DNA from 3 places in the Rhizobium sp. ZPR4 genome. Region 2 is predicted to be linked to each of the others. Evidence: riboswitches for the same ligand, from Rfam matches in the RefSeq annotation. Region 2 holds a riboswitch; each other region holds the start of a gene.
The links. Region 2 has a riboswitch for thiamine pyrophosphate ahead of thiC (phosphomethylpyrimidine synthase ThiC). Riboswitches for the same ligand answer to the same signal wherever they lie in the genome.
Positions count from the first base shown of each region.

Region 1: linked by a shared signal. The riboswitch ahead of thiM (hydroxyethylthiazole kinase) and the one ahead of thiC (phosphomethylpyrimidine synthase ThiC) in region 2 are both predicted to bind thiamine pyrophosphate.
Region 3: linked by a shared signal. The riboswitch ahead of thiB (thiamine ABC transporter substrate binding subunit) and the one ahead of thiC (phosphomethylpyrimidine synthase ThiC) in region 2 are both predicted to bind thiamine pyrophosphate.

Region 1 covers NZ_CP157968.1:1,502,948-1,513,100, reverse strand. The annotation lists gene ABOK31_RS26545 (hypothetical protein) at 1-1,319, opposite strand, end outside; gene yghU (glutathione-dependent disulfide-bond oxidoreductase) at 1,533-2,408, opposite strand; gene ABOK31_RS26535 (DUF1127 domain-containing protein) at 2,981-3,127, opposite strand; TPP riboswitch at 3,356-3,452, shown strand; gene thiM (hydroxyethylthiazole kinase) at 3,504-4,307, shown strand; gene thiE (thiamine phosphate synthase) at 4,304-4,939, shown strand; gene thiD (bifunctional hydroxymethylpyrimidine kinase/phosphomethylpyrimidine kinase) at 4,936-5,742, shown strand; gene ABOK31_RS26515 (3-oxoacyl-ACP reductase) at 5,754-6,518, shown strand; gene ABOK31_RS26510 (undecaprenyl-diphosphate phosphatase) at 6,596-7,468, opposite strand; gene ABOK31_RS26505 (hypothetical protein) at 7,529-7,999, shown strand; gene ABOK31_RS26500 (transcriptional regulator NanR) at 7,987-8,691, opposite strand; gene oiaX (3-oxo-isoapionate-4-phosphate decarboxylase OiaX) at 8,878-10,137, shown strand; gene ABOK31_RS26490 (four-carbon acid sugar kinase family protein) at 10,143-10,153, shown strand, end outside.
Region 2 covers NZ_CP157968.1:1,321,660-1,331,812, forward strand. The annotation lists gene ABOK31_RS25680 (DUF1989 domain-containing protein) at 1-599, shown strand, start outside; gene ABOK31_RS25685 (hypothetical protein) at 701-1,054, opposite strand; gene ABOK31_RS25690 (thiamine phosphate synthase) at 1,216-1,827, opposite strand; gene ABOK31_RS25695 (thiazole synthase) at 1,824-2,597, opposite strand; gene thiS (sulfur carrier protein ThiS) at 2,601-2,798, opposite strand; gene thiO (glycine oxidase ThiO) at 2,789-3,766, opposite strand; gene thiC (phosphomethylpyrimidine synthase ThiC) at 3,768-5,594, opposite strand; TPP riboswitch at 5,687-5,819, opposite strand; gene ABOK31_RS25715 (hypothetical protein) at 5,953-6,696, opposite strand; gene ABOK31_RS25720 (hypothetical protein) at 6,796-6,945, opposite strand; gene ABOK31_RS25725 (porin) at 7,315-8,406, shown strand; gene ABOK31_RS25730 (TetR family transcriptional regulator) at 8,642-9,283, opposite strand; gene ABOK31_RS25735 (EF-hand domain-containing protein) at 9,782-10,153, shown strand, end outside.
Region 3 covers NZ_CP157967.1:3,306,405-3,316,557, reverse strand. The annotation lists gene ABOK31_RS15990 (M48 family metalloprotease) at 1-791, opposite strand, end outside; gene ABOK31_RS15985 (ATP-binding cassette domain-containing protein) at 1,166-1,894, opposite strand; gene thiP (thiamine/thiamine pyrophosphate ABC transporter permease ThiP) at 1,887-3,524, opposite strand; gene thiB (thiamine ABC transporter substrate binding subunit) at 3,535-4,563, opposite strand; TPP riboswitch at 4,614-4,730, opposite strand; gene ABOK31_RS15970 (MDR family MFS transporter) at 4,802-6,340, opposite strand; gene ABOK31_RS15965 (MarR family winged helix-turn-helix transcriptional regulator) at 6,508-7,035, shown strand; gene ABOK31_RS15960 (thiamine diphosphokinase) at 7,108-7,761, shown strand; gene ABOK31_RS15955 (ABC-F family ATP-binding cassette domain-containing protein) at 7,764-9,593, shown strand; gene ABOK31_RS15950 (efflux RND transporter periplasmic adaptor subunit) at 9,915-10,153, shown strand, end outside.

The DNA of each region.
Region 1 (10,153 bases), 180 kb from region 2:
GCGCCATCCGTACAATTTCGCAGGTAGAACGAAAATACGGAGGGGATTTCATCCCAGCGAAGGGCCGATGATGCGCCCCATAGTTCACGCCGGTCCAACGTCCGGCTCTGCAAGGGTTCGAAGGCCGGATCGTTCGCAAGACGATCAGAGACTGCCTCCGCAAAAGCCGACAAGACCTCGATCACGCGATCTTCGGCTATGCCGACGAAGCGTTCGAGCTCGAAGATGGCTGCTTTCCAACGCAGCAGCAGGCCAAGATTGGCGCGTTCCGGCAAAATATCGCAAGCGACCCAGCCTTCGGGCCATTCTGCCTTCCCGCAATAATCCGCCAAGGCGGCAGGCAGAATGCGCGACTTGAAGCGTTCCGACATTTGCGGCGGGCAGAGAAGCGCACCGCTGAAAATCGGCCCGGCAAGGAATTTCGAACCCGTGAGCGCCACCATGAAACCGTGTGCGAGATAGGCACGGATCGTTGCCGCCGACAGACGAAACTGGCAGGCATCGATCATGATATCCAGCATCGTGCCGAATCGCTCCCTGAGACGCATGACAGTCTCAAGGCTGGGCGCCAGAAGGCTGGTCTTCGATACATCCGTTACCACGAGCAGGCATCTGAGGCCGGCTGCGCGGGCGAGCTCGATAAGGCCGCGCAACTCTTCTTCCACGTCGCTGTCGGCGCGAAGAGAGCCATCCTTGTTGCGCACGGCAACGGTGGCGTTACGCGTGGCATCTCCTGGCCGCAATTCCTCGCCCTTGGCGACGGTCTGTGCGCTGCTAACACGGCTCATGAAATGCCGCCCGGCCGACGCAGTCATCACGCCGCTGCCCGTCTCGTTCCCCATCAGCGTGATGGTCATCAGGGCACGCTCGTCCTCGCCCGCCAGCAGCGCGGCCGAAAAAAGATGGATGTCCGTGCCTGATGTGGCCAGGATCGCGTCGATCCGGGGCTCTGACGTCCGGCTCAGGCCAAGCAGACGCAACAGATCCTCGCGCACGCGCCCGATTTCGCGATTGTAGATAGCAGCCGGCGAGCCTGCTTCCATCTCTGGCGCCAGATCCACGTAATAGGATTCGACGGCGGCGAAAGCGGCGGCGGAGATGGTGGATGCCGTCGACGAGCCAAAAGCGAGATCTTCGGGCCGCGGCGCAGGGCCATAGCCATACATGTTGAGCCCGCTGACCGGATCGCAATCCAGCCGTTCATCGCCGCCCGATACCAGATGTTTCAGGAGCGCTTCCCTGACCTCGCCTCGTTGCTGCGACAACGCACCCGCGGTCACATTCTCATCCAGAGTACGGTCGTCAGCAATTTGCTGCATGGAGAAGCATTCCTCTTTCGCCAAAATCGAAACGCTTCGCAGGATCGCGCCGCGTTCTATGCCGAGCGGGGGACCCTCGGCAGTCGAACATTACGCTTCGCAAGGTGGAGCGAAGCTGACTTGCCAAGACCAGCAATGCCCGGTGGCAGGCACAATAAAAAACTCGCGGTCCTGAGGGCCGCGAGCTCATCACTGCAAAAGGGAATTGTTGGATTAGCCGGCAGCTTCCAGTTTATCCTGTGTCTTCGTATCGAAATCGCTCGCGTCATGGCGCTCACGCAGTTGCTCGGACGGATTGCCCGACATGCGGTTGACCATACGACCGCGCTTAACTGCTGGACGTGCGTAAACCTGCTCGGCCCAGCGCTGCACATTCTTGTAATCCTGCACCTGCAGGAATTCAGCCGCGCCGTACTGCCAGCCCTTGGCCAAACCGCCGTACCACGGCCAGATGGCGATATCGGCGATCGTGTAGTCGCTACCGGCGATATATTCGCTTTCAGCCAGACGGCGGTCGAGCACGTCGAGTTGGCGCTTCACCTCCATGGCGAAACGGTCGATCGCATATTCGATCTTCGTCGGCGCATAGGCGTAGAAATGACCGAAACCGCCGCCGAGATAGGGTGCGCTGCCCATCTGCCAGAACAGCCAGGAGATGCATTCGGCACGAGCCGGCTGCTCGGTCGGCAGAAAGGCGCCGAACTTTTCGGCGAGATACATCAAAATTGAGGCCGATTCGAAGACGCGGACCGGCTTCGGGCCGCTGCGATCGAGCAAGGCCGGGATCTTCGAATTCGGGTTGACGTCAACGAAACCACTGCCGAACTGATCGCCTTCGCCGATCTTGATCAGCCAGGCATCATATTCAGCGCCGCTATGGCCGAGCGCCAGCAGCTCTTCGAGCATGATGGTCACTTTCACGCCATTCGGCGTTCCCAGCGAATAAAGCTGGAGGGGATGACGACCGACGGGCAACTCCTTGTCGTGGGTCGGCCCGGCAATCGGACGGTTGATATTGGCGAACTGGCCGCCATTGGCCTTGTTCCAGGTCCAGATTTTCGGCGGCGTGTATTCGGCAGAACCGGTCATGGGCATCCTCCTTTTTCGGGAATCAAATTGGGGGCGATCTTCGATGTAGCGCGCTACATAGGTCGCACATAGTGGCGAGCATTCATTTTTGCGAGAGGAGATTGCGCACTCTTTAATGTGCCGGCGCCCGTTTTGTGCCCATGCAGTTTGCCCCGGGCTGCCGTCACTACGCCAAATTAGGCATCCGGAATCGCGTGAAGGTTCGATGAAACGAAAAAGCCTGCCGCGGGAGGAGGTGCGGCAGGCTTTCTACAAGAACCGAACAGCGGATGGGAGGAGGAGTTCCGCTGTTCCTGCAGCCGTCCCTGGGAGGAGGATAAGGACGTCTGCCAAGCGAAGGGATGCGGGAGGAGATGCATCGCTTCGGTGAGTGGGAAGATACCAGTCTTTTGCTCAGTTCATAGGCATTTCTTTGCAAGGCAGTTATGCGCCATGCGAAAAGCAGAGAGCTGAACTGATGCAATCTTCAGCGAGCGCGGCAAAAATGAACGGCAATATCCACAAAGCAAAAGCGCCTGCTCGGAGGAACAGGCGCTGGCATAATGCAGCTTTATAAGGAGCCGTTGCGGCCGTTAGCGAGCGATCGCTGCGCGGGCAACGTTGCGGATTTCGCCGCGATCGATACCCAGGTCGTGCAGTTCGCGCGTGGACATACGGCCCAGTTCGGCGACCGTCTGACGATACTTGCGCCAGTTGTTGAAAGAGCGTGCTACGTTCATGATGATCCCCTTTCCTTGGGCTTTCGAAGCTGAGCGGCCGTGCTTGGCGCTCCCGTCGCTTCGATGAGAGACATATAGTCGAAGCCCGCAGCTTTTTGCAGAGCTAAGGGATCACTCCACCCATGCACTCATTGCATAGGTCGCCGAAAGAGCGGGCGATCTCCGGTGTCAGAATGGCTTTTATGATTTGATGATGACAGCGCCGCCTTTGTCTGCGAAAAGAAGAGAGATGAGAGACAGGGGCGTCCGCCATCCGGCGGGCTGAGAAGCACCCTTCGAACCTGAACCAGATCATGCTGGCGGAGGGAGTCGCTCGGGACCTCGTAAAGCGCCAGCACGTCGTCCCTACGCGTCTCGCCCGCCCGAAAGGGGCGATATGCAAGACCAAACAACTGCAGGCAATCTGCTTTACACCATGCGGGCCAAACCTCCGCTGGTACAATGCATCACCAATTTCGTCGCCATGAATATCGCGGCCAATGTGATGCTTGCCGCCGGGGCATCGCCGGCAATGGTGCATGCCGAAGAGGAAGCCGGCGAGTTTGCCGCTATCTCCGGCGCGCTGACAATCAATATCGGCACGCTCTCGTCCGGCTGGCTTGCGGGCATGCTGGCGGCTGCGAGGTCGGCAAACAATGCCGGCAAGCCCTGGGTCCTCGATCCCGTCGCCCATTATGCGACTGCGTTTCGTCGCGATGCCATCGCGCGCTTGCTGGAGCTAAAGCCGACTATCATTCGCGGCAACGCATCCGAGATCATCGCGCTCGCCGGCGGCACGAGCCGCGGCCAGGGCGTCGATAGCAGGGATACCGTCGAGCAAGCCGAAGATTCCGCCCGACAGCTTGCTGAAAGGCACGGCTGCATAGTCGCGGTCACCGGCGTTACGGATTTTGTGACGGATGGGCAGAAGGCGAAGCGCATCGCCGGCGGCTCGCCATTGATGCCGCAAGTGACCGCACTCGGATGCTCGCTGACCTGCCTCGTCGGTGCGTTTGCGGCAGCAACTCCAGATGATCCGCTCGATGCGACCATAGCGGCGCTTACCGTCTTTGCCGTCGCTGGCACACAGGCGGGAGCGACGGCGAATGGCCCCGGCTCCTTCTCCTGGCACTTCCTCGATGCCCTCGCCGGCCTTACCCCGGAAGTGCTGGATCGCGACGCAAGGATATCGGCAGCATGAAAGACGTCGATCTCTCGCTCTATCTCGTCCTCGATCCCGTGCTGTGCCGCGACCTCGGCATGGTGGAGACGACGCGGGCGGCGGTGGCCGGTGGCGCCACCATCATCCAGCTTCGCGACAAGGAGGCTTCGACCGCAGCCATGATCGAGACGGGCCGCGCCCTCAAGCAAATCCTGCACGGAACGAATGTCCGGCTGATCGTCAACGACAATGTCGAGGCCGCTATCGCCATCAACGCCGATGGCCTCCATATCGGTCAGGAGGATATGAATGCTGCCAATGCGCGCCGAATGATCGGGCCGGACATGATCCTCGGCCTCTCGGTGGAAACGGAAGCCCTCGCCTCCTCCATAGATGCCGGTATCGTCGATTACGCCGGCATCGGTCCGGTCTTTGCTACGCCCACCAAGCCCGACCACAAGCAGCCGATCGGCTTCGACGGGCTTGCCCGCATCGTCAGGCTTTGCCCGATTCCATCAGTCGCGATCGGCGGCCTCAAGGCAGAACATGCCGCGAGCGTTTACTCGGCCGGCGCCGATGGTCTCGCGGTCGTCTCGGCCATTTGCGGCCAACCGGACCCGCAAGCCGCGACAGCCCTCATCGCGAAAGCCATCAAGGAGGCTCGCCTATGATCCGTAATGTCTTATCCATCGCTGGCTCAGATCCCTCCGGCGGTGCTGGCATCCAGGCCGACCTGAAGGCTTTCTCCGCCCGCGGCGTCTATGGAATGGCAGCTCTGACCGCATTGACCGCGCAAAACACGCAGGGCGTCTCCGGCGTCCATCCCGTGCCTACACATTTCGTGGCGGACCAGATCAATGCGATCTTTGCCGACGTCCGGGTGGATGCCGTCAAGATCGGCATGATCGCCAATGCCGCCATCGCCAATGCCGTCGCAGACATTCTGGTGCGACATCGTGATGTGCCCATCATCCTCGACCCGGTGATGATCGCCAAGGGTGGCGCCGCCCTGCTGGCTGCCGATGCCGTTGACGTGCTGACCACGCGGCTGCTGCCGCTGGCGACGGTCATTACACCGAACCTGCCCGAAGCGGCTGCGCTGTTGCATGACGTGGAGGCGAAAAGCCGCGGAGACATGGCACGTCAAGCACTTGCGCTGGCTGCGCTCGGGCCTTCGGCTGTCCTCGTCAAGGGCGGCCATCTCGATGGTGACGAAAGCCCGGATGTGCTGGCAGGCGCCGGCCGCGTGACCTGGTTCGAAGCCGAGCGGCTGCCGACCAAGAATACGCATGGGACAGGTTGCACGCTCTCCAGCGCCATCGCTGCGGAGATCGCCAAGGGCCTGCCGCTTCCCGAAGCTATCGCGGTCGGCAAAAACTATCTTGCTGCCGCGGTTGCTGCCGCAGGCCAGCTTTCCGTTGGGAGCGGCCACGGACCAGTGCAGCATTTCCATGCACTCTGGCCAAACAAATAAGGAGTAGAGAAATGAGTCTTTCACTCAAGGACCAAGTCGTCATCGTTTCCGGCGCCGGGCGTGGTCTCGGCGCCGCCATAGCGAAGGCCTTTGCCCGGGAAGGCGCGAGAGTGGCGATCAATTATCGCGCAAGCCGCGAGAGCGCAGAAGCGCTTGCAGCGGAGCTCGGCGATCATGCAAAAGCTTTTCAAGCCGATATTCGCGACGTGGAAGCCACCAAGCGGCTTGTTTCCGACGTTGCCAAGCATTTCGGAACGCCGACGACCATCGTGCACAATGCGCTGGCCGATTTCAGCTTCAACGGTGATGCGCGCTCGAAACTGGATGCCTTGGGCTGGGCAGAGATGGCTAAGCAGCTGGAAACCGCCCTGCAGGGCGGCTTGAACCTGATACAGGCGGCGCGACCGGCAATGGCTGAGGCAGGCTTCGGCCGGATCGTCACCATCGGCACCAACCTCTTCCAGAATCCGGTGGTGCCCTATCATGATTATACCGCGGCCAAGGCGGCATTGCTGTCGCTGACCCGCACGGCTGCCGCGGAACTCGGCCCGCTAGGAATCACCGTCAACATGGTCTCTGGCGGCCTCTTGCGTACGACGGATGCGAGCAGCGCCACGCCGGAAGCCGTCTTCGATATCATCGCCGCGAATACACCACTGCGCCGTGTCACGTCGCCGGAAGAGGCGGCCGACGCAGTGCTCTTCTTCGCAAGCCCCTGGGCACGCGCCGTGACCGGGCAAAATCTGATCGTCGACGGCGGTCTCGTCTTCGGATAACGGCTCGAGAACGAAAAAAGGCGCTGCCTTGAAAGGCAGCGCCAATTAAGCCTTTGCAGCCGGTTAGAACCGTCCGCTCACGCCCATCCCATGGTCAGCACGCCGAATATGATGACCGCGCCGAGCACGATGCGGTAGATGACGAAAGGCCAGGTCGAAAAGCGCTCCAGGAAGCGCATCAGTCCCCAGATGGTGATGAAGGACGATATGCTGCCAACAATCAGGCCGATGAGCAGGACCGACCAGGCCTCCATCGGGATGTGAGCTTTGTAGAGTGTGAACAGCTCCTTCAAGCCGGCAAGCGCAATGGCCGGCAAGCCCAACAGGAACGAGAACCGTGCCGCCTCCTCGCGCTTCAGGCCAAGGAACAGCGCACCAGTCAGTGTCGAACCGGAACGCGAGACACCGGGAACAAGCGCACCGACTTGTGTGATGCCGACGAAAAGAGCATCGATCAGCGTCATCTGCTCGATATCTTTCCGATGGCGGCTGTAGAGTTCCGCGATCGCCAGCAACAAGCCCATGACCAGGCAGGCGATACCGATCACCCAGAGGCTGCGGAACGACGTGCCGCAGGCATTCAAGGAGGATGACAGGAGCAGGCCGGCGATCACGATCGGTACCGTCGCAATCACGATGGCGATCGCAAGGCGGACGGCGGGCGAACGCCAATCCCTTTGCCTGATCGCATCAAGAGATCCAAAGGTAACATAGCGAACGTCGCTCCAGAAATAGGAGACAATCGCGGCTAGGGCGGCAAGCTGCATCGTAGCCGAGAAGGCAGAACCGGGGTCCTGCCAGCCGAGCAAGGCCGGCACCAGGCGCATATGGGCGGTGGACGAAACCGGCAGCAGCTCGGTCAATCCCTGCACGACGCCTAGAATTGCGATCTTGGCATAGCCCAGGGCGACAAAGCCCGTGTCCACGCCTTGCGTACAAACATCAGCCACGTTTTGATATCCTCAGTTGTTCATGGGGGCTTTGCACCGGAGTGGTGCGACGAACTAGCTGTGAAACTGGTTCCCAATTTGAAATTGGCAACACCTGGCGAAGGCGTCACCGATTTCGCGTCTGGACAAGGCGAGGATATAGCCGCGGAGCCTGAACTCTATCTGAAATTGCCGGCGCGAATTTCGCAGTTTGGCGTATTTCTAGCCTTCATCATCCGGCAGCGCCTGCATGTAGCGGATCATGGTGTAGAAGCCGGCCAGGAGGACCAGGGCGCCTGCCGCATGATGCAGATTGTGCAGCATCGTGTGATGATGCCTGAGCAGAAGGCAGCTCAGATTGTAAACGGTTATGGCGACGGCTGTCATGATGGCGGCCAGGAAAAACGCCGTGTTTCGCTGAAAGAAATGGATCATCACGCACACCTCATTTGTGTGCCAATAGATTCCATAAGGATTGGGGAGGAATTACGACAAAGGCACTGCGCCGCGGCGCCATCTCAGGGCGAGCCCCGACAGGTTCATTTCGTATAGAGCGCACGCGATCTTTCCAGATGCTTGAGCATCGCCTGCTCGGCGCCATCGGCATCGTTTTCAGCCAGGCGCGCAAGAATTTCCTCATGTTCGACCAGCGTGAATTTTTCCTTGCCGGTCCAGATCAGCATATCGGTGTGATAGGCTTTCAGCCATGCGAGCATCGCTTCGCTGACGGCGCCGAAGATCGGATTGCCGGAAATCTGAGCAATGCGCGTGTGGAACTGCATATCGGCAGAAATGAAATCCTCCGCATGGCCAAGGGATGCGCGCTGCCGCTCGATGATCTCGTGAAGATCGGCAACATCCTTCTTGCTCGCGCGCTGAGCCGCCTCTCGCGCCATGCCGCGCTCGAAGAAGATGCGCGCGCTCTTCAGCTGCTCAAGCGAGTCGGAGGATTGCGACAACATGATCTTCGCAGTCAGGTCGACCTGCCGGAAGATCGACTTTGCCGTCAACTGAAGCACCTTGGCACGTTCACCGTGGGAAATGTTGACCAGCCCCATATTGGCAAGCGCCTGCATGGCTTCGCGGATCGCCGGACGCCCGACACCGAAACGCTCCATAAGAACGCGCTCGGACGGCATCTCATCCCCGGGCTTGAGCTCTCCCGACGTAATCAACCGTTCCAGTCGGTCGAATACTTCATCGGATAGCTTTCGACGTACAATTTGTTCGACTGGCTGGCTCATGGAATCCCGCTTTCCCAAAGCTTTTCCTCCCTTATGCATTTTTGACCGCGATGGCGGAAGCCCATACGAAACGCCTTATCGGCAACCGGGCAAAAAAATCGTTGCAGAAGTTGGAATACTCATTATACCAGATCACCAGTTTGCGCCACGCGAAAAATCGTCGGCGAGAGGAGCATTCATCCACTCATGACCATCACCATCACCTACCGTATCGAAACGCCCGGCAGCATCGAGGCGATGGCTCGCAAGATCGCCAGCGATCAGTCGACCGGCACCTTCGTCGCCGTGCCGGGCGAGACGGAAGAGCTCAAGGCGCGTGTGGCGGCGCGGGTCACCGCGATCCGCCCCCTTGCCGACACCGAACGCCCGACCTGGCCGGAAGCGGCGGAGGGCCATGGTCCGATCTATCGCGCCGATGTCGACATTGCCTTTCCACTGGATGCGATCGGTACCGATCTTGCGGCGCTGATGACGATCGCGATCGGCGGCGTCTTCTCGATCAAGGGCATGACCGGCATTCGCATCGTCGACATGAAGCTGCCAACCGCCTTTCGCGACGCGCATCCCGGCCCACAATTCGGCGTTTCCGGCAGCATGCGCCTGACCGGCGTCAGCGGCCGTCCGATCATCGGCACCATCGTCAAGCCCGCGCTCGGCCTTCGACCGAAGGAAACGGCGGCACTCGTCGGTGAATTGATCAGCTCTGGCGTCGATTTCATCAAGGATGACGAGAAGCTGATGAGCCCCGCCTATTCGCCGCTCAAAGAGCGCGTCGAAGCCATCATGCCGCTGATCCTCGATCACGAGCAGAAGACCGGCAAGAAGGTGATGTACGCCTTCGGCATTTCGCATGCCGATCCCGACGAGATGATGCGCAACCACGATCTGGTGCTGAAGGCCGGCGGCAATTGCGCCGTCGTCAACATCAATTCCATCGGCTTCGGCGGCATGAGCTTCCTGCGCAAGCGTTCAGGACTCGTCCTGCATGCGCATCGCAATGGCTGGGATATCCTGACCCGTCATCCCGGCGCCGGCATGGATTTCAAAGTCTACCAACAGTTCTGGCGCCTGCTAGGGGTTGACCAGTTCCAGATCAACGGCATCAGGGTCAAATATTGGGAGCCTGACGACAGCTTCGTCGAATCCTTCAAGGCTATCAGCACGCCGCTCTTCGACCCATCCGACTGTCCGCTTCCCGTTGCCGGTTCCGGCCAATGGGGCGGCCAGGCGCCGGAAACCTATCAGCGCACCGGCCGGACGACGGACCTCCTCTATCTCTGCGGCGGCGGCATCGTCAGCCATCCCTTCGGACCGGCGGCGGGCGTTCGCGCCATCCAGCAGGCCTGGCAGGCGGCGGTTTCGGACATTCCGCTTGAACAATATGCCAAGGACCATCCCGAGCTTGCTGCCTCGATCGCAAAATTCAGTGACGGCAAGGACGCCTGACAGCGATGTCCAATCT
Region 2 (10,153 bases):
AGGATCTTTCCGAGCGCTTCTTCAGCGGCAAGACGCGGGCTTTGCACGCCACCCATGTCGGTGTCGGCGATCGGCTATGGAGCACGCTACCCTATCTGCGGCCGATGGCGACGATCACCCATGATACGCTTGGCTGGTACGTCTGGGACGCGGATGGAGCCGGCGTTCACGACGTCATCGGCACGCGCTGCGATCCCTACACGAACCGGCTATTGAAAGGTGATGACTATCATCATTGCTGCCATTCGAACCTGTCGCGTGCGCTCGCCAAGGAAATGAACATCCCCATCCAGGAGGCGGAGTTCCATGTACACGATGTGCTGAACGTGTTCATGTGCACAGGTTTTACCCGCGACACGCACCAATATTTCATGAAGGCAAGCCCCGTGCGGCCGGGCGATTTCATTGAGTTCTTCGCGGAGATCGATCTTCTCGGCGCACTCTCAGCCTGCCCGGGTGGTGATTGTGGCAGCGAGCATTCGAGCGACACGGTGCCCTGTTATCCGTTGCTGGTCGAAATCTGGCGGCCCGAGACCGAAAGCCTTGTCGGGCGAATATTTCCGGAGCCCAATGCCTATCCGAGGACGCACGGACTATAATTTGCCAGCCAAAAGCAGTTTGCCGGCGGTTTTGGCCGCCGGCAAATCCAAATCATCAATCAAACGATACGCCCATTCAGGACAGAAGCATCGTTGATCGGTTAGTTACAAACGCGAATGCGCTCGTAGTGCCAGCCGTCATCATACTGGTTCTGAACCTGACGGTCCTCGAACCAGCATCTCGGCGGCGGGGGCGGTGCTTCGTACACCGGGCCTCTGTTGGCAAGGGCACCGCCGACGATCAGGCCGCCGAGGAGACCTGCGGCAACACCGCCGGCAATAGCACCGCCATTGCCATGGTGATGATGGCGACGCCAATCGTCATGGCCACGCCAGTCACCGCGATAGGGTGGGCGGCCATCGTAATACTGCGCCTGTGCGCTGCTGACGGGCGCCAATGCGCCGCCTACGACCGTAGCGGCCAGCAAAACCGTAAGAACCGTCTTCTTTATCATGACTACCTCCAAAGCAGCCTTTATGCTCAGCGAATACGCGAGTCATCTAATCAACGTCTTAAGCATGATTATGTTCAGCTGAATATTTTATGAATGCCCCGTTCATCGGGCAATAGACGGCAAAATCGCGCGTTAGCATGGCTTCTGCCGCCGCAATCTTGTCAATTTGGAGGCAATCGTCGCGCAGCTTTGATCCATTCGAGCGTTCGCGATTCGGGGTCATGATTGCGTGTGATGTCGGTCACGACCGCAGCAATATCAGCGCCGTGCTCGAATACACCGGCAAGGCGCTCGACGCTCAGGCCGCCGATTGCCACAAGCGGCAGGCTGCCGATGCGGGCTTTCCATCGGCCGATGCGCTCCAGACCCTGGGGTGCCCAGGGCATTGCCTTGAGGATGGTCGGATAGATCGGCCCAAGCGCTATGTAATCGGGTTCGGCCGCAAGCGCTGTCGCCAATTCCGCCTCGTCGTGCGTCGATAGCCCAAGCTTCAATCCAGCCGCGCGAATGGCCGGGAGGTCGGCAAAGGCAAGATCCTCCTGGCCGAGATGGATGAAATCGCAACCCTCCTCGATCGCCAACTGCCAATAGTCGTTGACGATCAATTGGCACTCATGCGCGGCGCAAATCGCCTTCGATTCGCAAATTTCCACACGGATCTCAGCCGTTGAACGATCCTTGATGCGCAACTGCACCAGCTTGACGCCGAGTGGCACGAGCCGCCTTATCCAGGCAGCGTTGTCGACGATCAGATAGAAGGGATCGAGTGTCACGCAAAAACCGCCTTTCCAATCACGGGTGTCGACGGCACGGCCATGTCGCGCGGCTCCAGCATGCCGGCGCCGAAGGCTTGCCTGCCGGCATCGATCGCTTTGGCAAAGGCTTCCGCCATAGCGACCGGGTCGCCCGCGCCGGCAACCGCTGTATTCAAGAGCACGGCATCGAAGCCAAGTTCCATGACGGTGGTCGCGTGCGACGGCCTGCCGATGCCGGCATCCACAATCAGCGGCACCTCGGGAAAATGTGCCCGCATCGAGCGCAGAGCTGAGAGATTGAGCGGTCCTGCCGCCGTTCCGATCGGCGCGCACCAGGGCATCAGCACCTTGCATCCGGCTTCCAGCAGCCGCTCGGCGACGACGAGATCGTCCGTCGTGTAAGGAAAGACCTCGAATCCCTCGTCGGTGAGGATTTTTGCCGCTTCCACCAGCGCGAAGACATCGGGCTGCAATGTATCGTGGTTGCCGATCACCTCGAGCTTGATCCAGTTGGTCCGAAAGACTTCGCGCGCCATTTTCGCCGTCAGTACCGCCTCGGATACGCCGTGGCAGCCGGCGGTATTGGGAAGAACGCGAACGCCAAGCCCGCGAATCATCTCGAAGAATGCGCCGCCATTGCGTCCGCCCGCGGTTTCCCGGCGCAGCGATACGGTTACGATCCCGGTTTGCGAACGTTTGACTGCTTCCGCCAGCACCGCCGGGGAGGGATAGCGCGCCGTGCCGAGAAGGAGGTGCGATGCGATTTGGGTTCCGTAAAGTTCGAGCATGGGTCAGCCTCCCTGCATTGGCGTGAGGATTTCGATCCTGTCATTGTCGGCTAGGGTATGGTCGTTGCGCTCGTCGCTATGGACGAGCTCGCCGTTGACGGCGGTTGCCAGCCACTCACCCTCATATTCGAGTGCGGCGAGAAGCTGCGAAAGCGTGGTTGCTTCGACAATCTGTGCTTCGCCATTGATGATCAGGCGCATCGGCGGCTCCTGTTGTTGTGTCCGGAAAAGATGAGATCGGCGGCTTCTTCGGCCATCGCCGGCGCCAGCAGGAAGCCGTGGCGATAAAGGCCGTTGACGCAGACGGTTCTTCCCTCGCGTGTTACGCGGGGAAGGTTGTCAGGAAAGGCAGGGCGGATGCCGGCGTCTGTTTCGACCACGGCTGCTTCGGCAAAGGCCGGGTGCAACGCATAGGCTGCGTTCAAGAGCTCCATCAGCGAACGGGCGGTGATCGGTCCATTGAAGTCGGTCTCGATCATCGTCGCGCCGATCATGAACAGGCCTTTGCCGCGCGGCACGATATAGACGGGAAAGCGTGGATGCAGCAGGCGGACAGGCCGTGAAAGCGAGGTCTCCTCGCTTTGCAGATAGAGCATTTCGCCGCGAACCCCGCGCAAATCACGGATGCGACCGATGCGGGCAGCTCCCGTACAGTCGACGATTTCAGAAAAGCCATCGTCATCCATAAGTTCGTCGATGAAGGTGACACCTTTTGCAGACAGATCGTCCTTCAATGATTGCAGGACCTTGCGGGGATCGAGATGCGCTTCCTGTGGAAAGAAAAGGCCCTGGCGGAACCGGCCGGCAAGCGAAGGCTCGAGGGCGGCGATTTCGCCTTCGTCCACCCAGCGATAGTCCGCTGTGCGGCCGGCGAATCGCTTAAGCTCGTTTTGATCGCGGTTCGGCGCGACGACGAGCGTTCCGTTGCGGACGACCTTGCCGGGCAGAATCGCCTCCCACCGATCGGCCGAATCGCGGCCGTGTTCCAATACGGCCTCATCGGCGCTTTCGCGCTCGCACCACGGCGCCAGCATGCCGCCGGCGAGCCAGGAGGCGGCACGGTGGAAGTTTCGGCTTGGCTCAAAGATCGTGACCTCTGCTCCGCGCCGGATCAGCTCGTGGGCGACCGTGAGGCCGGCAATGCCGGCCCCTTTGACGAGGATACGCATCTTACTCGGCCGGGTGGGTGGCGGTGTCGACCGGCATATAAAGATCGCCACCCTCCCGGTACTTGGCCGCCATGGCTTCCAGCCCTTCCTTTTGCGCTTCGGCGCGAATGTCGTGCGAAATCCGCATCGAGCAGAATTTCGGACCGCACATCGAGCAGAAATGCGCCACCTTATGGGCTTCCTTCGGCAGGGTTTCGTCGTGGAAGCTGCGGGCGGTGTCCGGGTCGAGCGACAGGTTGAACTGATCTTCCCAGCGGAATTCGAACCGGGCGCGCGACAGAGCATCGTCACGCACCTGTGCGGCCGGGTGACCCTTGGCGAGATCGGCGGCATGGGCGGCGATCTTGTAGGTGATGACGCCGGTCTTGACGTCGTTGCGGTCGGGCAGGCCGAGATGCTCCTTCGGCGTGACGTAGCAGAGCATCGCCGTGCCGAACCAGCCGATCATGGCGGCGCCGATGCCCGAGGTGATGTGGTCGTAGCCAGGCGCGATATCCGTCGTCAGCGGCCCGAGCGTGTAGAAGGGCGCCTCGCCGCAGACGGCGAGCTGCTTGTCCATGTTTTCCTTGATCTTGTGCATCGGCACATGACCGGGGCCTTCGATCATCACCTGGCAATCCCTAGCCCAGGCGATCTTCGTCAGTTCGCCGAGCGTTTCGAGCTCGGCGAACTGCGCGGCGTCGTTGGCGTCGGCAATCGAGCCGGGACGCAGGCCGTCGCCAAGTGAGAAGGAGACGTCATAGGCGCGGCAGATATCGCAGATTTCCTCGAAATGCTCGTAAAGGAAGCTCTCGCGGTGATGATGGAGACACCACTTGGCCATGATCGAGCCGCCGCGCGAGACGATGCCGGTAACGCGATTGACGGTGAGGGGAATATAGTGCAGCCGCACGCCGGCATGGATGGTGAAATAGTCGACGCCCTGTTCGGCCTGCTCGATCAGCGTGTCACGATAGACCTCCCAGGTCAGCTCCTCGGCGATGCCGCCGACCTTTTCCAGCGCCTGATAGAGCGGCACGGTGCCGATCGGCAGCGGCGAGTTACGGATGATCCATTCGCGGATGTTGTGGATGTTGCGGCCGGTCGAGAGATCCATGACCGTATCGGCGCCCCAGCGCGCGGCCCAGACCATCTTTTCGACCTCTTCCGCCATCGAGGAGGTGACGGCGGAGTTGCCTATATTGGCGTTGATCTTCACGAGGAAATTCCGGCCGATGATCATCGGTTCGCTTTCCGGGTGATTGATGTTGGCCGGAATGATCGCACGGCCGGCCGCGACCTCCTGGCGAACGAATTCCGGCGTGACGTGATCGGGAATATGGGCGCCGAAGCTTTCGCCATCGCGGACGAGCGCTTCGGACTTTGCCTTGCGGCCGAGATTCTCACGGATGGCGATGAATTCCATCTCTGGCGTGATGATGCCGGCGCGCGCATAGGCAAGCTGGGTGACGGCCTTGCCGTCTTTTGCCCGCAGCGGCTGGCGTTTTGCCGGAAATTCCGGCGTCAGCCGTTCGCCAGTCACAAAACCATTGTCTTCGGGGCGCACATGCCGGCCTTCATAAGCTTCGACATCGCCGCGGGCGAGCACCCAGTCGCGGCGCAGCTGCGGCAGGCCCTGCTCGATGCTGATATCTGTGCCCTCGATCGTGTAAGGACCGGAGGAATCGTAGACGACAACCGGCGGCTCGCCCGATGTCGGATGGACGCTGATTTCGCGCATCGGCACGCGGATGTCTGCGTGAATGTCCCCAGGAACATAGATTTTCCTGGACGCCGGCAGCGGGCCTGTCGTGACGGTCGGGGTGAGGTTCTTTGCGGCAATATTCATGGTTTGAGGCTCCAAGTTGCAGTTGGAGACCCAGTCAATCAGCCGGAATGATGGAAAGACGCCGGCATGGAATCCACGCGGGAATCCGAAGCCTTTGAGCGCTTGCACCGTCCCTACGCCAGTATGAACTGGATCAGGTTCAACGGGTCACTGCGCCCACAATCGGCAAAGCCGTATTGTTCAGCAGTATCTCAGCCCCTTGCCGGGACCCCCCTGGTGAATGTCAAAAAGGCTATGCCTTACCCTTGTCCTCTGTCAACCCCGCAGCGATGGTCGCATTTTTCGCAAGATTGACCATTGCCGCGTTCGTCGAATTTACAACTTTATCGTGTGGATCGTTATGTCGACTTGCCGCGCCTCAATAACGTGGTGCGGTATTGCCGACGAAACGATGAGGGCCGGTATGGGAAAGCTTGCTGGCGGTATCGAGCCAGATCTTGCCGCCGAGGGCTCGCCAGCGATGACAGAAGGCGAAATCCTCGCTGAGATAGATTCCCGTGCCCTCCTCGACCATGCATTCGAACAGGGCGTATTGCGTGCCAGGCGAGCGTTTGGTGCTGGGATAGGCATGGATTGCGTTGTAGCGCAGCTCCGGATAGGCGGCGATCATTCTCTCTATGACGTTGCGCTTGATCAGAAGCATGCCCGTGCCGGCATAGACGGCGCTGACGAAATCGCCGTCTCGCTCCGCGACCTGGCCGACAAGCGGCGTGCCGACATAGTGAAGCGCGGCGGCGGCAAGTGCCTCGCCGTCGCGAGAATTGGTGCGGGCGGCCGTACCCCAATCATAGTCCTTGATCGGATACATGGCGGCGACCACATCCTTATCGGCGTCCAGCAGTCTCATGACCTGATCGGGCTCGAAGCTGATGTCGGCGTCGATGAAGAGCATATGCGTCGCCGTCGTATCGTTCAGGAAGGACGAAACAAGCGTGTTGCGGCTGCGGGTGATCAGGGCGTCATTGCCGAGCAGAGCAAGCGTCAGTTGTATGCCGGCCTGCGCGCCTGTCTGCATCAGTGAAAAAATGGACTGCATATAGTCCTTGGTGACGAGGCCGCCGAAGCAGGGGGTCGCTATGAAGATCAGCCGGTTCTCATTCATTCGCGATTTTCCCTCTCCGATGGCGCGACTCGGCGGAATCTAGAAAAATTCAATATTTCTGTGTGTAGCGAATTGTTGAATTTTATTGCTGAACTTTGCTCAAGCCGGCTGGCCAAGGCCTCCCCGCCATTTTGCCGCGGAATTCTCGATGGCCGGGCCACGATCGGATGGGGTTGCGATATCATTATCGATCGCCGACATCGCGCTGGCATCAGATATGGCGACACTCCTGGCTGGCAAGCGTTTCATGGACACGTACCTCTTTGCGATCCATGCCGGATGCCGCTGTGGCCTGCGGTCGCGAGTTGCATTTAAGCAACATCGGCCAAGACTAACGTCTCAGCGCTTTTCACATAATTGACAAACATACGGGCTGTTTGTAAATCCAATACAGGACATAAGTTGTCTTACGGTCGAGCAATCGGTCGGATCGGTAGAGGCATTTCAAAACCTTTTACCGCGGGGGTAATCATGAAGGTTCGAGGGGACTCAAGCCAACATCAGGTGCGTATTTGCCGGGCTGCCCGGTCGTGTTTAGACCAAACCGACCTTCAGGGTGTGCTCCAGTTCTGCGCTCGCGGTAAAATAGAAGTGCATATTACAACCAGGAGTTTAATTATGAACATCAAGAGCCTTCTTCTCGGCTCCGCTGCTGCGCTGGCAGCAGTTTCCGGTGCCCATGCGGCCGACGCCATCGTTGCCGCTGAGCCGGAGCCGCTGGAATACGTCCGTATCTGCGATGCATACGGCGCTGGCTACTTCTTCATCCCGGGCACCGAAACCTGCCTCAAGATCGGCGGCCGCGTCCGTACCGAAGGCGAGTGGTATGATGCCTACAACCCGAACAGCAAGAACGGCACGCTCTGGCATACCCGTGCAGAGCTGAGCGTCGACACCGCGACCGACACCGAATACGGCCCGCTGAAGACCAACACGGTCATCCGTTGGGACTGGAACGACGGCAACTCCACCTCCACGAAGCTGCTGTTCGCCAACATCAGCCTGGGTGGTTTCCTCGTCGGTAAGGCAGACTCGCAGTATAATTCCTATATCGGTTATGCCGGCGACGTCATCAACGACGACGTGATCTATGACGGTCCGTACGAACTCAACCAGTTGACCTACAACTACGATGCCGGCAACGGCTTCACGGCCATGGTCTCGGTTGAAGACTCGAACTCCAGCGGCTCGGACGCTTCTTACGGCGCAAGCTGGTGGTCTGACGACAAGGGCAACCACTACGCTCCTGACGTTGTTGCCGGTGCTGGCTTCAAGTCCGGCGCATGGGGCTTCAAGGTCGTCGGCGGTTACGACTCGATCGTCGAAGAAGGCGCTGTCAAGGCTCGCGTCGATGCTGACTTCGGTACGTTCTCGGCCTTCTTGATGGGCGGCTGGAACACCAACGGCGACAAGCTGAACAAGTATGCAGGCACCAACCTCGATCGTTCGGCTTGCCCTGTTAACGATCCGTCGAAGTGCGGCTGGGGTGACTGGGCAGTTTGGGGCGGCGTTGGCGTTCCGATCAACGAAAAGCTGAAGTGGAACCTCCAGCTCGCCTACACCGACTCGAAGATCTTCGCAGCGACCACGAACCTCAAGTTCAACCCGGTCAAGAACCTGCTCATCGAGCCGGAAGTCTCCTACACCAACTTCGATTCTGTGAACCAGGATCAGTGGGCTGGTATCCTGCGCTTCGAACGCGCCTTCTAATATTGAATTATCCGGCTCAATGCCGGGTAAGAGAAGCCTGACGTTCCAATCCGTCAGGCTTCTTTCATCGATCGGTTGACCTCCGATCAAAGCAAAGGATCTGGCTTTCCCTCCGGATCCTTTTTTATTTCCAGCTTTTGGGAATCGGTTCAGCTCTCGGCAGAAGCTTAAAGCCGCTCCCGTTGGTTTTCATAGATTCCGAAGGGAAAACCGCTATGCGCTTTTCCCGGAATCGTCAGATCGCGGTAATCGCCAGTTCCTGCGTCTGGGCCAGTGGGAACCAGGTCTTCAGCACCATCCTTATGAACATCTGTCCGCACGGGACTAGCTCGAAACTGCCCCGGTCGAGCGTCCATTCGGTGATCAGGCCGCCGATGACCGCCGTCAGCGCGGAAGCGGCCGTATCCGGCGTCCAGGGAGCCGGAAGTTTCGTCTTTTCATCCATCAGGGTGAAAATGCGTTCGAAATTTTCATGCATGTCATGCCGGAATGAGCTCGCCCGGCTTGTTGTCCCGTCGCAAAATGCCATGTCGAGATGCATCATCACCTTCAACATGCTGCGCTTGCGCGGATCGCCGTGAACGTCGTCGAATATCGCAGCTATGGTATCGGCGATCAGGTCGAGTGGATTGGGCGGCAGCTCCTTGGACATCCGCTCCGCCAATTCCTGAAACGGTTGCTGGGCCTCGTCGCGAATCGCAAACATCAGCCCCTGCTTGTTCTTGAAATGCCAGTGCACTGCCCCCCGCGTGACACCGGCGGCTACGGCTATCTCTTCCAGGCTGACATTCTCGTAGCCCTTGTCGAGAAACAGAGCTTTTGCAGATTGCAAAATGTCGTTCCTCGTTTCAGCCGCCTCCTCCTTAGTTCGCCTCATTCACCTCTCCACAGAAACCGATGTTCAAGCTGTGCCCCTCTTCTTCGTATTGTTTTCCATCAATGCCGCTCAAGTGCTGGAGCCCATATACCAGCAATGCTCAACAGAGTGGCGGAATTTATATATTCCCTAAAAATTGAGGAAGAAAATCGCAACAGGATGTGTTCGTCAAGCGTCTATAAGCCACGCGCAAGTTTCCTTGTGCAATTTCCCCACGTTGGGAAGTGAAAATCGAAAATGTGCAGATGCCAATATAGCCATGATGGCGACAGAGATATTGGTGGGGTGATCCCGGGTACGCTTGCTCTGGAAAAGATGCGTCGGTCAAGTTGGGGCGCAAGACGCGTTTGATCGGGGCATCCGCAAGTCCATCCGCTCATATCGATTATCGAAGCCATGCCTCCGCCTCAACGCGGCCGGGCCTGGCATCGATTGTGTTCAAGTCGCGTAAGCATAAGCCATCTGAGTTCCTCTCAACGCTCGTATCTGGAGGCCCCAATGACGAGCATCTACTCGATCTCATCGAGCAATTACTATCAATACCAGACCTCGCGCTCGACAGCGTCGACGGCTGATGATTCCATCGCATCCCTGCTGTCTGACAGCTCCTCCGGCAATTCGTCGGGCAGCTCTTCCGGCACGAGCTCCTCTTCGTCTTCGGACGATCAGTCTCAGATCGCTTCGGCAGAACAGCTCGTCGCGCAGCTGATGAACATGATTCTCAATATGCAGGCCGGCACCGGCAGCGATAGCTCGACATCGGATTCCGACAGCAACTCCACCAGTTCGACGTCAAGCACTCAGCAGGCTTCCGCAACCGGTACCCAGGATAGCAGCCAAAGCGATATGATCAGCGCCATGGACACCAAT
Region 3 (10,153 bases), on a different replicon from region 2:
TTGAGATAATAGTCGCGGCCGGTATCACCGACCTTGCCTTCCTCGCCGAATTCACGTGCATGCGCCTTGGCAAGGTCGATGCGCTGCGGCGTGCTCGGATGGCTTGAAAGGAAGTCCAGGCTCTGGTCCACGTCGGAATTGGCCGACATGAAGCGGCTGTAGTCCTCCATCGCGTTCAGGAAGCGGGCAGCGGCATAAGGGTCGTAGCCGGCTTGGCCGAGCGTTCGGATGCCGATTTCGTCGGCCTGCAATTCCTGCTGACGCGAGAAGGCGGCGAGGCGCAGCTTGCCGCGGGCAAGCGCCTGCTTGCCGGCGAGATCGCTCGACAAGACTTCGGCGACGACGCGGCTGGCGATGACTTCGGCTTCTTCGCGCTTCTGCCGCTCGATGCCGTGATTGGCTGTCACATGCGCCATTTCATGTGCCAGCACGGCAGCGACTTCGGAAGCGTCATTGGCAAGCGCCAAGAGACCGCGCGTGACATAGAGATAGCCGCCCGGCAGCGCGAATGCGTTGATCGAGGGGGAGTTGAGAATGGTGATGCGGTAGGACTGCTGCGGATTTTCCGACACGCTGGTCAAGGCGCCGGCGATGCGGGCAACGAGCCGCTCGGTCTTGGCATCCTTATATTCGCCGCCATAGCTTGCAAGAATGCGCGGATGCTCGCGAGCGCCCATCTGCGCGCGCGGATCGTTCTTCTGCACCTCGGAAACGATCTGCGGATTGGCGGAGGGGGAAACGCTCGGCTGATAGGATTGGTCCAGCACCGTCTGGCAGCTGTTCAATATCATTGCGGCTGCAAGGAAGGGGACAAAGCGGCGCAAACGGGCTGCGACGGTCGCGCTGATCCTTCGTTCTGCTCGCTTGCTCTGCTTCAGGACTTGTATCCTACTCATTTCGCTGTCATGCCGGCTCGGCGCCAAATCCGGTTGATCGTTACCGGGCCGATCATCGTCGCGCGCCGACAAAGGTTAGTTCCGCCCCCATCGATCCGCATTTACCCGACGGTCTCCACCCCTTGCTGTAGCCGATTTTGGCACCGGTTGCATAGCGAGACTCCGTTTAAATGTGGCGGCGTTGTATTTTAGCAAGCATTCCCCAGGACTTTCAGCCGCTTGCCGCGACGAAATTAAGGCAAAATCGGCGACAAGATGCTGCGGCGCAATCAATGCCGCAGAAATGTGGTCAATGCCGGAATGCCGTCCGTCTCCAGGAAGGTCCCGATGGGAGCGGCGAGCTTGATCATGCCGCCATCGATGAAGACGGCATGGTCGGCAAGGCGCCGCACTTCGGCCGGATCATGCGAGACGATCAGTACCGTATTGCCGGTTTCGCGATGCAGGGTCTTCAGGAGTTCGACCATGCCGGAGCGCAGGCCGGGATCGAGGGCGGCAAAAGGCTCGTCCAGCAGCAGGATCGGCTTGTCGCGCACCAGCGCCCGGGCGAAGGCGGCCCGTTGCCGCTCGCCGCCGGAGAGCGTTCCCGGCTTGCGCTTCTCGAAGTCAGGCAGTCCAACGCGCACCAAGGCTTCCGAGACCCTATGCCGGTCATGAGCTGAGAGTTTCAGGGACGGGCTGATACCGAGACCGACATTGGTGAAGAGGTCGAGATGGGCAAAGAGGTTGTTGTCCTGGAAGACAAGCGATACCGGTCGTTCGGCGGGGTGCAGGCCGGTCACGTCTTGTCCGGCGAGCATAATGCGGCCGCGGTCGGGCTGTTCGAAGCCGGCTAGCAAATTGAGGAAGGTCGATTTTCCTGATCCGGAAGGTCCGGCGACGGCGATGATCTTGCCCTGCGGCAATGTGCAGTCGAAGCGGAAGTCATGCGCGCCGAGGCGCAGTTCGACGCCGGCCATGGCGATGCCCTGTTCCTTCATGTCCCTGCCATCATCCATTTCGCCTGCTTTCGTCATCGCGTACGCTTTGACCGGCTGTGCCGGCCATGGTCAAGAGAAGGCAGACCAAGCCGAGGATCAAGGCGTATCCGTCGGCATCGTTGGTACGGTAGCTGCCGAGCTTGCTGTAGACCAGCCAGGGGAGGGTCATCAGGCTGTTGGAGCCGAAGAGCGCCACGGCGCCGAGATCGCCGAGCGACAGGGCCATGGCGAAGGAGAGCGCCGTGAAGAACGGTTTGCGCAAACCCGGCCAATCGATCAGGCGAAGGCGGGCACTGCCGTGAAGTCCGAGGCTTGCCGCCAGCCGCTCGGTGCGAAGGCGATGCACCGTATGGGCTGGCTCGATGACACGGATGACGAAGGGCAGCGCCATCAGTGCATTGATGATCACGATCAGAAGAGCGGCGAAACGGCTGGGATCGCCCAATGGCCGCAGCGCCAGGAACCAGCCCGTCGCCAGCACGATCGGCGGCACCAGCAGGATGAGCGAAGAGCTTGCGCTTAACGCGATCGCCAGGCCACGCAGGCTGAAGGTTTTGCGGCGATCTGCCGATATCACCGAGCGGGCGCGAATGATCGCAAAGGATAGCAGAACGGCCAGAAGGCCGGCAGCGAGCGCGATCGCCAGGCTTGTAGCGACCGCCTGCAGGAAGATCGGCTGGCCGATGAGCTTCAAGAGATTTGCCTCGAGGCCGGTCACGACGACCGAAGCGAGCGGCAGGCCGAGAAAGAGTGTGGCCGCCGACAGCATGATGGCGTCGACCCATCGTGCAGCCGCTCTTTGCCCATCGATGCGTCGCAGGGCGCGGCCGCTGGTGAGCCCGTGATCGTCCGGTGCGCGAAACAGCGTCATGGCGCCAAGGATGACGAGAGTGACGGCGATTTGCAGCAGCGACAGCAACACGGCGCGGGCAGGATCGAAATCGAAACGGAGCGCCTGATAGATCGCCACCTCCAGCGTCGTTGCGGCCGGGCCGCCGCCGAGGATCAGGACCAGCGTGAAGCTGGTGGCGCAGAGCATGAAGATCAGGCCGGCAATGCCGGGAATGAGGCCGCGCAGGATAGGCCATTCGATGAAGCGAAAGACCGAGGCAGGCCGCATGCCGAGCCCGCCGGCCACGAGCCAATATTCCGCCGGCACGCGCTCCAGCCCGGCAAGCATCAGCCGGCAGGCGAGCGGCATGTTGAAGAAGACATGCGCAAGCAGGATGCCGGCAAGACCATAAATGCTGACGGGTTGCGACAGGCCGAGGGCGGCGAGCATCTGGTTGAGCAGCCCCTGCCGGCCCCATATGCCGAGCAGGCCAAGGGCGCCGATCAGGACAGGCAGGCCCATCGGCACGGCCATCAGCCGGATCAGCCACAGCCGGCCGGGAAAGCGCGGCTGGCGGGCCAATGCTCGGGCAACGGGTATGGCGAGGGCGACGGAGAGCAGCGTCGACAGCGCCGCCTGCAGCAGCGTGAACCGCAGGACGCGTAGCAGGTAAGGGTCGGTCAGCGAGGTATCACCGCCGGATTCGATGCCGGCGGTGAGCAGGGTGAGCACGGCGATCCCGACGAAGAGTGCGATGCCGGCGAAGCTGAATGCCCCGCCGGAAATGGCACGTCGTCGTTCGGGTGCCGTGAGCATGATCAGGACGTCAGTTGCCGCTGGTGGCGGTCAGCCATTCGTCGATCCAGGCCTTGCGGTTCTTGTCGACGTCGGCAGGGCTCATCAGGAAGGTCTTCGACGGCACCACGAGCTTGCTGAAGGCGTCCGGCAGCGGCGCGGAAGTGGCCGAGGCCGGCATCATCCAGTTGCTCGTGGGGATGATGTCCTGGAAGCCGGGGGAAACCATGAACTTCAGGAAGTCGCGGGCAAGCTCCTTGTTCGGCGAGGCCTTGATCAGGCCGGCGACCTCGATCTGGATATAGTGCCCTTCCGAGAAGGCAGCCGCCTGATAGCGGTCGGTCTTGTCCTCGATCATATGGTAGGCCGGCGAGGTCGTGTAGGAGAGCACCATCGGTGCCTCGCCCTTGGTGAAGAGATCATAGGCTTCCGACCAGCCAGGCGTCACCGTCAGGACGCGGCCCTTGAGCTTTGCCCAGGCATCGGCCGCCTTGTCGCCATAGATCGATTTGACCCAGAGCAGCAGGCCGAGGCCGGGCGTCGAGGTGCGTGGGTCTTCGATGACGATCTTCTGGGTGGGATCGCCCTCGACGAGATCCTTCATGCTCTTCGGCGGATTCTTGACGGTCTGGCTGTCGTAGATCACGGCGAAATGGCCGTAGTCGTAGGGTACGAAGACATCATCCTTGAAGCCACCGGGAACCTTGAGGGCCGAGGTGTCGACGCCGCTCACATCGAAGAGGCCGGTATCCTTCGCTTCATCGACGAGATTGGTGTCGAGGCCGAGAACGACATCGGCCTTGGTGCCTGCACCTTCCAGCTTCAGACGCGACAGAAGCGCGACGCCGTCGGTGACGGCGACGTAATTGACCGTGCAGCCGCAGGTCTTTTCGAAGGCAGCTTTGACCTTGGCGCCCGGACCCCAATCGGCGGTGAAGCTCTCATAGGTGTAGATGGTCAGGGTCTTGTCGGCTGCAGCGGCAGGCTGTGCGGCCAGAAAGGCCGTTCCGGCGGCAAGCGCCAGGCCGGCGAAAAATGACAATGGCGAACGGTTGTGCATGGTAGCGCCTCCTCTTTGGTTTCGTCTTGAAGGGGAAAAGGGCGCTATGATTTCGTCACGCGTCTAATCCCTCCGCCGGTGTTAGCCGGATCAGGTTCCGCGGGTTGGCCGGTCAAAGCCTCTCAGCCGGATGTCCGTAAGGACATAAGGCACCCCGTTAGAGCGTTGGCAGATTTAGCCTTGTGACGAAGGGATGACAAGGGAAATGATTCCCTTGCCGATTGCAGGCCGGAGGAGCTTACTCGGCGGCGTGCGCGGCGGCCGTCGGGCTGTCGAATTTCTTCGCCGCACCCGGGAGCTGGACGTTCTTCAGCGTCAGCGAGGTCAGGAGGCCGATGAGGCAGATGCCCGCGGCCGTCATGAACAGCGGGCTGAAGGCGCTCGCATAGGCGTTGGCGACGGCCTCGCGGGTTGCTTCCGGCAATGCGGCCATCATCTTCGGTGTCAGCTGTTCGATATCGGATACGCCGGCGATGGAGATTCCGACATTGCCGAGCTTGGCGGCGATGATGGCGCCGTAGATGGAGATGGCGATGGAGGCGCCGCCCATGCGCGAGAGCGTGACAGCGCCGGTTGCTGCACCGACGTCCCGGGCAGCGGCTGCATTCTGCACGCCGATGACGGGCACCTGCTGGGCAAGACCGATGCCGATGCCGTGCAGCAGCATCAGGCCGCCGATGAAGACGATGGGCGTGCCGGCAGGCATGAAGGCGAGCGAGCCGAATGCGATGGCACTGCAGGCAGCACTTGCGACGGCGAAGGGCTTGTAGCGGCCCCTCGCGGCGATCAGTCGTCCGGCCGAGAGCGAACCGCAGACGATGCCGCCGGTCAGGAGAATGAACAGCAGCCCGGCCATCGAGGGCGAAAGGCCCGTCGTCGTCTGCAGGAAGAGCGCGAAATAATTCACCATACCGATGGCGACGGCGCCGCTGGTGATAGAGATGATCAGCAGAAGGCCGAATGTCGGATTGCGAAACAGTGTCATCGGCACGATGGGCTCTGGTGCGCGGCGCTCGATGAAGACCCAGGCGACGGCGCAGATCACGCCGAAGGCGATGATGCCGAGACATTGCGGCGACAGCAACGATCCGAAGAGTTCGGTACCGTCGGCGGCAAGCACGATGCTCGTCGTCGTCAGCGCAAGGACGATCGCGCCAGCATAGTCGATCTTCGGTCGGCGGGCCGGCTTGCGATAGGGAAGCATGGTGGCAAGGCCGGCCAGCACGATAAAGCCGATCGGCACATTGACGAGGAAGATGGAGCGCCAGCCGAAGAGATCGCTCATCGTGCCGCCGAGAACGGGGCCGATGGCACCCGACGCCATGAGCACGAGGCTCGAATAGCTCTGGTAGCGGGCACGTTCCCGCGGCTCGAACAGATCGGCATTGACGGCGAAGATCGACACGAGGATGCCGCCGCCGCCGAGGCCCTGAAGGACGCGGGCGGCGATCAGCGTATCCATCGAAACGGCGAGGCCGCAGACGGCGGAGCCGACGGTGAAGATGGCGATCGCCGTCATCATCACATATTTGCGGCCGAAGAGATCGCCGAGCTTGCCGTAAACGGGCATGACGGCGGAGAGCGAGAGAAGATAGGCCGATCCGATCCAGCCGAAGCGCTCCAGATGGCCGAACTCACCGACGATCGTCGGCAGTGCCGTCGAGACGATCTGGTTATCGAGCGTTGCCATGAACATGGCAGTCATCAGAAACAGGAAAAGGATAAGCCGCCGCTTATGATCCGCCACGAGCGGCGCGAAGGTTGTCTGCATGTCCATGGGGCAGGAAATCCGAGCTTGGCCGAAACGCTGCGCGGTCGATCGAATGCGCGGGACGCCCCGGTTTTCATAGTTGAGATATATGTGCTAATGGCATATAATTGTCAATGACAGGTGAATGCTGTTTGCATGTTTTATTTGTTTTCTGCCTCTGATATGGTGGAAAGATGACATCTGCGACCAATACACGTGAAGTTGAAGCCCAGGCCCAGACCGATGATGAGAATCTGCTGCGCATCGGCCATGCCATGACGCGCATGCGTCTGCTGACGGGGCGCCGCATGATCGGCAGGCTTGCCATCCAGAGCGTGGCGCCAGGGCTTGAGCTTTCGCATCTCGATGTGCTCGATGTCGTCAGGCGGGCGGAGGCGACGGGTGAAGTCACCGTCGGTACCATCGCCGAGATGCTGCGCATCGATCCCTCGCGAGCAAGCCGTATCGTTGCCGACATGGTGACGCGCGGCGTGTTGCGGCGCAAGGCATCGCAGGCGGATGCGCGGCGCATCGTGGTGGTGCTCACCGCTCTCGGGCAAAGATTGCTGTCGGAAATCCAGGCACAGAAATATTCCGTCATCGGCAGCATCTTTGCCGACTGGACGCCGGAGGAGATCGAGAGCTTCTCGCTACTGTTCGACCGTTACGTCAGTGGCTACGAGCAGGTTTTCCAGGCGCGCATCAAGGAAACGGACGACTGAGCCGTCGTCGCGGCCGTTCTTGCCCATGGTGCTCTTCCCTAGGGATATGACTTTGCGCTATGGGCTTGCCTCATGAGCCAGTCCACCACCTTCACCATCCTGCTCGGCGGCGAGCTCCGTCTGACGGAGCGGTTGCGCGCTGCGGTTTCCGGCAGTCGTTTCATCGCGGCCGATGGCGGTATGCGCCATGCGCTCGCGCTCGGCGTGGAGCCTGAGGTGTGGGTCGGCGATTTCGATTCCACGCCTGCCGATTTGCAGGGCGCGTTTCCCAAGGTGCCCAAGCAGCCTTATCCAGCGGCGAAAGCGGCGACCGATGGTGAGATTGCCGTCTCGGAAGCGATCGATCGCGGTGCCACGAGACTGATCCTTGCAGGCGCCATGGGCGGCGAACGCTCCGATCACGCGATCCAGCATCTGCTCTATGGCGTGCATCTGGCCGAAAAGGGCCTCGATATCTTGCTGACCTCAGGTGACGAGGAGGCGGTGCCGCTTCCGCCCGGCAATCTCACGCTGGCGCTGCCGGCCGGCTCGCTGTTTTCCGTCCTCAGCTTCAGCGATCTGAAGGGCCTGTTCATTGAGAATGCCCGTTATCCCTTGCGCGATTTTCATTTGTCCTTTGGCGGATCGCGCACCATTTCCAACGTGGCGGAAGGCGACGTGCGCTTTTCGCTCGGCAGCGGCAGGGCGATTGTTCTTGCCCGCCCTTATGATCTTTCCGGAGTCTGATCTTGGCCCCTCCCATTCTGAAACTTGACGACATCTTTCTGAGCTTCGGCGGTGCGCCCTTGCTCGCCGGTGCCGGCCTGCAGGTGGAGCCCGGTGACAAGATCTGCCTTGTCGGCCGCAATGGTTCCGGCAAGTCGACGCTATTGAAGATCGCTGCCGGTCTCGTCGAAGCGCAATCCGGCGAGGTGTTCCGTCATCCGTCATCGACTGTGCGCTATCTTGAGCAGGCGCCGGATTTTGCCGGTTACAAGACGGTGGCGGCCTATGCCGAGGCTGGCCTCGGGCCGGGCGACGATCCCTATCGTGTCACCTATCTCCTTTCCCATCTCGGCCTGACCGGCGAGGAAGATCCGAAGAATCTCTCCGGCGGCGAAGCGCGTCGCGCGGCTCTCGCCCGCGTCATGGCGCCGGAGCCGGATATCCTGCTGCTCGACGAGCCGACGAACCATCTGGACCTGCCGACCATCGAATGGCTGGAAGGCGAGCTGCAGAAGAGCCGCAGCGCGCTGGTGCTGATCTCGCACGACCGTCGTTTCCTGGAGAAGGTCTCGACCGCGACCGTTTGGCTGGACCGCGGCACCTCGCGCCGGCTGGACAGGGGGTTTGCGCATTTCGAAGTCTGGCGCGATCAGGTGCTCGAGGCCGAAGAGCTGGAGCAGCACAAGCTCGGCAAGCAGATCGAGCGCGAAGAGCACTGGCTGCGCTATGGCGTGACGGCGCGGCGCAAGCGCAATATGCGCCGCCTCGGCGAGCTGCAGGACATGCGTTCCCGCTATCGCGGCCACAAGGGCGCTCTCGGCACCGTGCAGGCGGCTGCGTCCGACGCGCAGGAAAGCGGCAAGCTGGTGATCGAGGCGGAGAAGATCACCAAGACCTATGGCGATCGGTCGATCGTCGCGCCGTTCTCGATCCGCGTGCATCGCGGCGACTGCATCGGTCTCGTCGGCCCGAACGGTGCCGGCAAGACGACGCTTCTGAAGATGCTGACGGGTCAGCTGGAGCCGGATAGCGGCACGGTGAAGCTTGGCACCAATCTGGAAATCGCCACGCTCGACCAGAAGCGCGAGGAGCTGAACCCGGAAGATACGCTCGCCAACTACCTGACTGACGGACGCGGCGAGAACCTGCTCGTCAACGGCGAGCAGCGGCACGTGACCGGCTACATGAAGGAATTCCTGTTCCAGCCGGAGCAGGCGCGCACGCCGATCAAGAATCTTTCCGGCGGCGAGCGCGCCCGGCTGATGCTGGCGCGCATCCTGTCGCGGCCGACCAATCTGCTGATCCTCGACGAACCGACGAACGATCTCGATATCGAGACGCTCGACCTGCTGCAGGAAATCGTCTCCGGCTTTGCCGGCACCGTCATCCTCGTCAGTCACGATCGCGATTTCCTCGACCGTACCGTGACGTCGACGATCGCGCCGGCCGATCCGGAAGATCCCGACGGTCGCTGGATCGAATATGCCGGTGGCTATTCCGACATGCTCGCCCAGCGAAAGGGGGCCATCGAGGAGCGAAAGCGGGCGGAAAAGGCTGCCGAGAAGCCGAAATTGGCCGAAGCTTCGGCGCCGGCTTCCGACGCCTCGAAGAGCAAGGGGAAGCTTTCCTACAAGCAGAAATTCGCTTTGGAAAATCTGCCGAAGGAAATGGCCAAGGCGGAAGCCGAAATCGCTGCGCGCGAGCAGAAAATGGCCGATCCGAACCTCTTTTCCAAGGATGCCGCAACGTTCAACCGTCTTGCTGCGGAGATGGAAAAGCTGCGCGAAAGCCTGAGCAAGATGGAAGAGGAATGGCTGGAGCTCGAAATGCTGCGTGAGGAGCTGGAGGGCTAGGGCTCATATCCGCTCACCTTATGCGCGTCTTTACTATGTAGTAAAAACAATCGGTTGCGCTCGGCCGCAGCCGGTTCATTCCCTGTTGTCGAATCCGATAAACCGTTTATACATTAACGCATGCTGCCGGACGACGAGCCGGTTGATACCCCCGGGCCGACGTGGCCCGTGGCGCATGTTGGGGAAGTCCGAAGCGACCTGATTTCATTGCGCCTGATGGCGACAGGTTCTTCGCGGAAAGTTACAGGCAAATTTCGTGAGCGCTTACCGTGATGACGGCGCTTGATGCCGCATGCGGTTTTTCGAGGGGGGCTTCTGCCGATGCTGCCGCGTGCCGTTTTGTTTAGCTGTGTTTTTGCCGTTTTTTCCGGTGCCCAAGCACTGGCGCAGGGCGCCCCGACGGCTCCGCCCGTCACGGTCGCCAAACCCATCGTCCGCGATGTCGTTGACAGTGACGAGTTCATCGGGCGCTTCCAGGCAGTCGATGAGGTTTCTATCCGCTCGCGGGTAGGTGGCTACCTGCAGGAAGTACATTTCAAGGATGGCGCCATGGTCAAGCA